One region of the Brevundimonas sp. FV1ye29L genome, then DNA from elsewhere that is predicted to be linked to it. Evidence: predicted binding sites of a transcription regulator. Region 1 holds the regulator's gene; the other holds the start of a gene.

Region 1 (4,209 bases):
TCGAGGTCGAACGGACTGGCGTGCTGGAGATCTGACCCCGCCTGACCGCCTCGCGACCTGTCCACCCCGTTCGCCGGAGCGAAGGGAGAGGGAGGGTTGCGACGGGTTTCACCCCGCGCATTCTCCCGGCCGCGTTTCGTCCGGCCCGTACTGGTTGCACGACCGGTCGATCTCGCCCTGGATCAGGTCACAGGGGTTGGCGGCGTTGCAGGGCGGCCGGGTGGCCGGGCTGACGGCGATGCAGCGCTCGACCAGCCGGGCCGAGGCCCGCTCGCCGATCGCCTGACGGCAGGGCGTCTCTGAAATTTCGACCTGCGCGGGCGGGACCGGCGCGCGTGGCGGCCGGGCCTCCGCCGGAGCAGAGGGCGCCGCCGCCGGAGAGGGGGGCGCTGACGGCGCCTCCGGCCTGGGACTGCAGGCCATCAACGCTCCGGACAGGAGCAGGCCCGCCATCGCCGTCGTCTTCAAGGATCGCATCTTCAGGGATCGCATCCGCCCGCCTCCTGAGTTTCGCCGCATGATGCGCCGTTGAGCGCGGCCCGCAAGCCGCCCGTTCCGGGCGACGGTCGGGACGATCAGCCCTTCAGCGCCGCCTCGACCGCCGCCCGTTGTTTGACGAACAGTTCGGCGCAACCGGCCTCGGCCAGCTGGAACAGGCGGTCGAACTCGCCCCGGCTGAAGCCGCGCTTCTCGCCCGTCGCCTGAATCTCGACGATGGTCCCCGAACCGGTCAGGACGAAATTGCCGTCGGCCTCGGCATTGGAATCCTCTTCGTAGTCGAGGTCGGCGACCGGCTCGTCATTGAAGATGCCGCACGAAATGGCCGCCACCTGATCGAGGATCGGATCGGCCGCCAGCACGCCCTCAGCCCGCAGATAGCCGAAGGCCGAGGCCATCGCGACCCAGGCCCCGGTGATCGAGGCGGTGCGGGTGCCGCCGTCGGCCTGGATGACGTCGCAGTCGATCAGCACCTGACGTTCGCCCAGGGCCTTCAGATCGACCACGGCCCGCAGCGAGCGGCCGATCAGTCGCTGGATCTCCTGCGTCCGGCCCGACTGTTTGCCCGCCGCCGCCTCGCGCCGTCCGCGCGTATGGGTGGCGCGCGGCAGCATGCCGTATTCGGCCGTCACCCAGCCCTGACCCGAGTTGCGCATCCAGCCCGGGACCTTTTCCTCCACCGAGGCCGTGACCAGAACCCTGGTATGGCCGAACGAGACCAGGCAGGAGCCCTCGGCATAGCGGTTGACGCCGGTCTCCAGGGTCACGGTGCGGAGCTGTTCGGGGGTGCGGCCGGAGGGTCTGGCGGAGGCGGTCATCGGATCGTCCTGGAAAGGGGTGGCGGCCGTGCTTATCGTGTATGAAGGCGGGCGCGTCCATCGCGCATGACCCCGCAATCGCGCCTCCGGCCCCGGATCGACCTTGACCCCGCCCTTCGTCTCCACCCCCTTCCCCGGACAGAACTACGCCGGCCTGACAGGGCTGGACCAGCGGGCCCGGGACATCTTTCGCCGCATCGTCGAAAGCTATCTGGAGACGGGAGAGCCCGTCGGGTCCCGGACCCTGTCGATGACGGGAATTTCCCTGTCCCCGGCCTCGATCCGCAACACCATGCAGGACCTGACGATGGCGGGCCTGCTGGCCTCGCCCCACACCTCCTCGGGCCGGATCCCCACCCATGCCGGCCTGCGCCTGTTCGTCGACGGCCTGCTCGAGATCGGCGATCTGGGCGAGGAGGAACGGCGCGAGATCGACGCCCGGCTGGCGGTCCGTTCGGGCCGCGGCGGCGGCTTCGAGGAGGCCCTGAACGAGGCCTCGGCCCTGTTGTCCGGTCTCGCGGGCGGGGCGGGCATCGTCGCCAGCCCGGTGCGGGACGCCGGGGTCAAACACGTCGAATTCGTCGCCTTGGGCCAGGGTCAGGCCCTGGCGGTGCTGGTCGCCGACGACGGCACGATCGAGAACCGGCTCATGCCCCTGGCCGCAGGCGTCACCCCCTCGACGCTGCAGGAGGCCTCCAACTTCCTCAACGCCCGGCTCAAGGGCCGCCCCCTGGCCGAGGCCCGCACCGAGATGCGCGCCGAACTGGACGCCGCCCGGCTGGAGCTCAACGCCGCCGCCGCCCGCCTCGTCGAGGACGGCATGGCCGCCTGGTCCGGCGGCGCCGAGCGCGAGCGCGCCCTGATCGTGCGCGGCCGCGCCAACCTGCTGCAGGACCCCGAGACCGCCGCCGATCTCGACCGGGTGCGCATCCTGTTCGACGATCTGGAGCAGAAGGAACAGCTGATCGGCCTGCTGGACGGGGTCCGCTCGGCCCAGGGCGTCCGCATCTTCATCGGGGCGGAAACACGGTTGTTTTCACTTTCGGGTTCCGCCGTGATCGCAGCGCCCTATATGAACGGCCGACAAAGGGTCCTGGGCGCCATCGGCGTGATCGGCCCTGCGCGATTGAACTACGCCCGCATCATACCGTTGGTGGACTACACCGCCCGGGTGCTGGGGCGAATGCTGGACGGAAACGACACGTGAGCGACACCCAAAACAACCCGACCCAGGCTGAACTCGACGCCATCGAGGCCGAGGCCGACGCCATTCTCGATGCAGACGCAGGCGCCGCAGCCGACGGCGACCTCGCCCCCCTCGATCAGGTCATCGCCGAGCGCGACGAGTGGAAGGACCGCGCCCTGCGCGCCATCGCCGAGGTCGAGAATGTGAAACGCCGGGCCGAGACCCAGTCGAACGACGCCCGCGCCTATGCGATCCAGCGGTTCGCCAAGGACCTGCTCGGCGTGGCCGACAATCTGGAGCGGGGCATCCAGGCCGCGCCCCGGGACGTCGGCGATGCCGCCGCCGCCCTGGTCACCGGCATGGAGCTGACCCAGAAGTCGCTGCTGACGGCTTTTGAGTCCAACAATCTGCGCCGCGTGGCCCCCGAGGCGGGCGAGGCCTTCGACCCGCACGTCCATCAGGCCATGATGGAGCAGCCGTCCGAGACGGTGCAGGGCGGGCAGGTCATCCAGACGCTGCAGGCCGGCTATGCCCTGTTCGGCCGGACAATCCGCCCGGCCATGGTGGTGGTCGCCGCCAAGGGCTCCGGCGCGAGGGCTGCGGCCGCCGCCTACGCCCCGGCCGAAACCACCGGCGACGCCTACGACGGCAAGGCCTAAAACCCTCTCCGCCAGGCGCCGATCAGGGCGAACTCCGGATCGGCGCCGGTCACATGCCTCGGCTCACGGCTGATCACCCCCTGCAGGGTGAAGACCGATCCATCGCCAAACCGGCGTTCCGTGGCCATGGTGAAATCGATCTGCCGTCCCGACGGCCGGGCGTCAAAGCGTCGCATGGAGAAGGTCGGGGCGTCGAAATACTCGGCGGGGATGTCCGCCAGCAGGGCGCTGAAGGCTCCCCCTTCCAGCCGCAGGGGCTGTGACAAGCCGAACGTCAGCCGGTGGCAGCCGAGCAGACCGCTCCAGATCCCCCGCCGGGCCGCAGCCGGACAGTCGACATCCCAGGCCAGCCGCCACGAACGGCTGACCAGGTCGCCGTCACTGGACAGGAACCGGCCCAGAACCCGGGTCTCCCCCTGCCCCACCTCGCCGCTGAGGCGACCCATACCGAACGTCCAATCCCCGGAAAAGGCGTAGAACACCGTCTGTGACGGCAGGGCCAGGTCCGAGCGCGACGGCATATATCCGCCGAGGGGAGCCAGGCTTTCGTCGAGGGCGCCAAGGCCGATCCCGAACCCGCCTTCGCGGCCGCGCCAGACCAGGCTGGCCCGGCCATAGGTCGAGGCGTCGCGTTCGACGGTGCGCAACAGGGCCCGCCGGTCGCCGCCCCCGGCCTCGGCCGCAAGGGCGAAGCCTGAGCCCAGATCGACAACGCCCTGCATGGCCCGATCGGCCTGGGCCAGGGCGGCGAAGCCATCACCAGCCCCGGCATGGAACGGCGAATCGGCCCCGCCCTGGCCCTGCCAGGCCGAGAAGGACGTCCGCCCGGCCTGGATCCCGACCATGACCTCCTGACGCGGTTCATCGCCCCGCCAGGGGGAGTCGGTCAGACCCCGACGGGGCACGACCGTCTCGGGCAGTTCGACCGGCTGTGTCGCGATCAGCGACAGTCGGGCGCCGCCGGGACCCGCCATATCGGTCTGGACCCGGCGGCGGGGATCGACCGATCCGGGCTGCCAGGACCGGCTGGGAGCCATCGGATAGGCCC
Region 2 (4,209 bases), 500 kb from region 1:
GGATGACGGGACGGTATGGATCAGAAGTCCATGCCGCCCATGCCGCCCATGCCGCCGCCCATGTCGGGGGCGCCGCCGCCGTTGCCCTTCTTGGGGGCGTCGGCCACGGCCGCTTCGGTCGTGATCAGGATCGAGGCCACCGAGGCGGCGTCGGTCAGGGCGGTGCGGACCACCTTGGCCGGGTCGATCACGCCCATGGCGACCAGGTCGCCGTACTCTTCCGTCTGGGCGTTGAAGCCGAAGGTGGGCGAGCTGTTTTCCAGCACCTTGCCGACCACGATCGAGCCTTCGACGCCGGCGTTCTCGACGATCTGACGGATCGGGGCCTGGATGGCGCGACGGATGATGGCGATGCCGGCGGTCTGGTCGGCGTTATCGCCTTGCAGGCCTTCCAGCGCCTTGGTCGCCTTCAGCAGGGCGATGCCGCCGCCGGGGACGATGCCTTCTTCAACCGCGGCGCGGGTGGCGTTCAGGGCGTCGTCGACGCGGTCCTTCTTCTCCTTGACCTCGACCTCGGTCGAGCCGCCGACGCGGATGACGGCCACGCCGCCGGCCAGTTTGGCCAGACGTTCCTGCAGCTTTTCCTTGTCATAGTCCGAGGTGGTGTCCTCGATCTGGCGCTTGATCTGGCCGATGCGGGCCTCGATCTCGTCCTTGCCGCCGACGCCGTCCACGATGGTGGTGTCGTCCTTGGTGATGGTGACCTTCTTGGCCTTGCCCAGCATGTCGAGGGTGACGTTCTCGAGCTTGATGCCCAGGTCTTCACTGATGACCTGGCCGCCGGTCAGGACGGCGATGTCTTCCAGCATGGCCTTGCGGCGGTCGCCGAAGCCCGGGGCCTTGACGGCGGCGACGCGCAGGCCGCCCCGCAGCTTGTTGACGACGAGCGTGGCCAGGGCCTCGCCCTCGATGTCCTCGGCGATGATCAGCAGGGGACGACCCGACTGGACCACGGCTTCCAGGATCGGCAGCATGGCCTGCAGCGAGGTCAGCTTCTTCTCGAACAGCAGGATGAGGGGTTCCTCGAGCTGAACCTCCATCTTGTCGGCGTTGGTGATGAAGTAGGGCGACAGATAGCCGCGGTCGAACTGCATGCCCTCGACGACGTCCAGCTCGGTCTCGGCGGTCTTGGCCTCTTCAACCGTGATGACGCCCTCGTTGCCGACCTTGTCCATGGCCTTGGCGATCATCTCGCCGACTTCGGCGTCGCCATTGGCCGAGATGGTGCCGACCTGGGCGATCTCGGAGTTGTTCTCGACCTTCTTGGCCGAGGCCTTGATGTCGGCGAGGACGGCCGTGACGGCCTTGTCGATGCCGCGCTTCAGATCCATCGGGTTCATGCCGGCGGCCACGGCCTTGAGGCCTTCCTGCACGATGGATTGCGCCAGGACGGTGGCGGTGGTGGTGCCGTCGCCCGCCTTGTCATTCGTCTTCGAAGCGACTTCGCGGATCATCTGGGCGCCCATGTTCTCGAAGGCGTCCTCGAGCTCGATTTCCTTCGCCACGGACACGCCGTCCTTGGTCGAGCGCGGGGCGCCGAAGGACTTCTGGATCACGACGTTGCGGCCCTTGGGACCCAGGGTCACCTTGACGGCATTGGCGAGGACGTTGACGCCGCGCAGCATCTTGTCGCGCGCATCGGTGTTGAACTGTACGATCTTGGCAGCCATTGAGGGCAGCTCCTAAATATTGATTTCGTTGAGGAAGGTCGAAACGTGAGGGGGCTTACAGCACGCCCAGAACGTCGGATTCCTTCATGATGATCAGGTCTTCGCCTTCCAGCTTGACCTCGGTGCCCGACCATTTGCCGAACAGGATGCGATCGCCGGCTTTCAGTTCCAGGGCATTGACGACGCCCTTGTCGTCACGGACGCCGGGGCCGACCGCAATCACTTCGCCTTCCTGGGGCTTTTCCTTGGCCGTGTCGGGGATGATGATCCCGCCCTTGGTCTTCGATTCTTCTTCAACGCGCTTGACCAGCACGCGATCGCCGAGGGGACGAAACGCCATCTGTGTATTCTCCGATTGAGACTTCAAAAGTTTCCTCGCTCGCGCCCGGGGTTGGCATTTTGGCAGCCAACGCCTGCGAGTGCTAACGCGCCGTGGAAGTAGGGACCGGGGCGACAGGCGTCAAGCTCGGCCCGTCGATCCGCGCGTGTGAATTTTCGGCGACAACGCTCGGGTGGGCACCCCACTGAAGCTGCATTGACGCAGTGTGCTTTATGTTGCAAAGTTCACTGCAGGCAGCAACCCCGCTGCATCATCGGAGACCGATATGACCCGCCTTTCCCTTTCCGCCGCTCTCGCCGCCCTGTCACTCGCCGCCGCCGCCCCGGCCATGGCGACCGACGTCACCCTGACGTTGGACGGCATTCAGGCGCGTGGCGGCCGCCTGCTGATCGGCCTGCAATCCCGCGACCAGTTTCTGAAGAACGAGGGAGCCTATGGCGAGGTCATCGCCGATCCGGCGGCCGGAACCCGCACTGTGACCTTCCGCAATGTCGCGCCAGGGGAATATTCGGTGTCCGTCCTGCATGACGTCGACAACGACAGCGTCATGAAAATCCAGGGCGGCATGCCCGCCGAAGGCCGGACGATGCTGAAGGCTGAAACCCTTCGCGCCGCCCCCCTGTTCGACCAGGTGAGCTTCGCCGTACCCGCCACGGGCGCCGTCAGCCTCAGGGCGTCAATGCTTTATCCGGCGCAATAGCCGCCGGAGCCGGAGACGGTTCGAGCGCCGCCAGCCGCCAGCTGGCCTCGACCCGGCGCTCGAACAGCGGCCCGGCGCCCCGGACGGTCGTGCGCCAGTCCCGGCCGTCCGCCGACCGCGCGATTAACTGGCCCAGGGCGGTGCGAAGCTCTCCCAGGGCCTCGCCGGGCCGGTCTCGTTGCAACAGGAAGGCGGCATAGACGTCGGCGCCTTTCAGGGCCTCGGGGTGGGCGGGCGCCAGCCGGTCGGCGGTGATCGCCCGGACCCGCCGGTAGTTGGCCTCCGCCTCGTCAGGCCGCCGCAGCGCCGCCAGCGTCAGGGCATAGCCGCTCAGGGTCTCCACCAGGTCGGGACTGTTGCTCCCCTTGCCCTTTTCCAGCAGGTCCAGCCCCCGGGCGAAGGCCGGCTCCGCCTCGGCCAACCGGTTCTGGTCCATCAGGGCGAAGCCGATGTTGGCGTGCAACACCCCCACGAAGGCGTGCTCAGGTCCGACGATCTGCAGGACCAGCGGCAGCGCTCGCCGGAACTGGGTCTCGGACTTTCGCCCGTCGCCCTGGGTATGCAGGTACCAGCCATAGTTGTTCAGGCACTGCGCCAGCAGCACCTTGTCGCCCGCCACCTCGGCGATAGCCACGGAACGCCGGTACAGGGCGTTGGCCTGCCGGCCGCGCCCGGTCCGCCGCAGACTGTTGCCCAGATTGGACAGCACGATCGCGACGCGGGAATGTTTGGGGCCATAGAGCACCTCGTACATGCCCAGCACCTGCCGGTAGGCGGGATCGGCCTCGGCGTGCCGTCCCTGGGCGGTCAGGGCGTTGGCATAGAGGTTGAGGGAATCCGCCGTCTTCTCATTCACCTGACCCAGATGGGCGCGCCGCAGAAGATAGCTTTCGCGGGCCGCCGCTTCGGCCTGTTCGTTCCGCCCCTGGGCGTCGAAGGCTCGGGCCTGGTCGTAGATCAGGCTGGCCATTTCAACCGGATCCGGGTCTGGTCCCGACCGCCGGATCGCCAGCGCCCGGTCGACATCGGCATGGGCGGCCGGATAATCGCCCGCCTCGAAATTCAGCCGCGAGCGGACGCCCAGAGCCCGGGACAGGGCCAGTTGCGGTGTCGCGCCATCCTGTTCGGCCAGGGCGACGGCCGCATCCAGCGTGCGGCGCGCGCCCGGCAGGTCTTCCTCCGCGAACCGTCGTCGCGCTGCCGCGATCAGGGCGTCGGCCGCCGCCGCCGGATCGGCATTTGCGACGGCAATCGACGCGATTTCCGCCTCTACAGACGCGGCAGGCTCCGTCTGGATTGCGGGCGGCGTCGGGAGGGTCGAGAGCGGCATGGCGATGGCGGGCGTCAGGGGCAGGGCCGCCATGGCCAGGCCGGCCAGGACCACCGCCCCCTGCTTCCCCTTGCGCACGCCTGCCGCCATCATGCCGTTTCTCCCGTTCCGACCGTAGGAGCGGGGCGTCGCGGCGGCAAGTGCGACACTCGGCTGCGAACTCGGCCAA

The links. Region 1 encodes HrcA, which represses chaperone genes, less so after heat shock. Its sites were predicted from a motif close to GTTAGCANTCNNNNNNNNNGANTGCTAAC; they were not measured.
Region 2: the regulator HrcA is predicted to act here: its motif matches at 2,069-2,097, upstream of groES (co-chaperone GroES).

The regions. Positions count from the first base shown of each region.
Region 1 is NZ_CM178730.1:185,451-189,659, reverse strand. It holds gene dapF (diaminopimelate epimerase) at 1-35, shown strand, start outside; gene ACW17W_RS00990 (hypothetical protein) at 109-492, opposite strand; gene rph (ribonuclease PH) at 576-1,316, opposite strand; gene hrcA (heat-inducible transcriptional repressor HrcA) at 1,420-2,523, shown strand; gene grpE (nucleotide exchange factor GrpE) at 2,565-3,161, shown strand; gene ACW17W_RS00970 (S8 family peptidase) at 3,158-4,209, opposite strand, start outside.
Region 2 is NZ_CM178730.1:2,999,596-3,003,804, forward strand. It holds gene groL (chaperonin GroEL) at 21-1,670, opposite strand; gene groES (co-chaperone GroES) at 1,726-2,010, opposite strand; gene ACW17W_RS14770 (DUF2141 domain-containing protein) at 2,276-2,710, shown strand; gene ACW17W_RS14775 (tetratricopeptide repeat protein) at 2,679-4,133, opposite strand.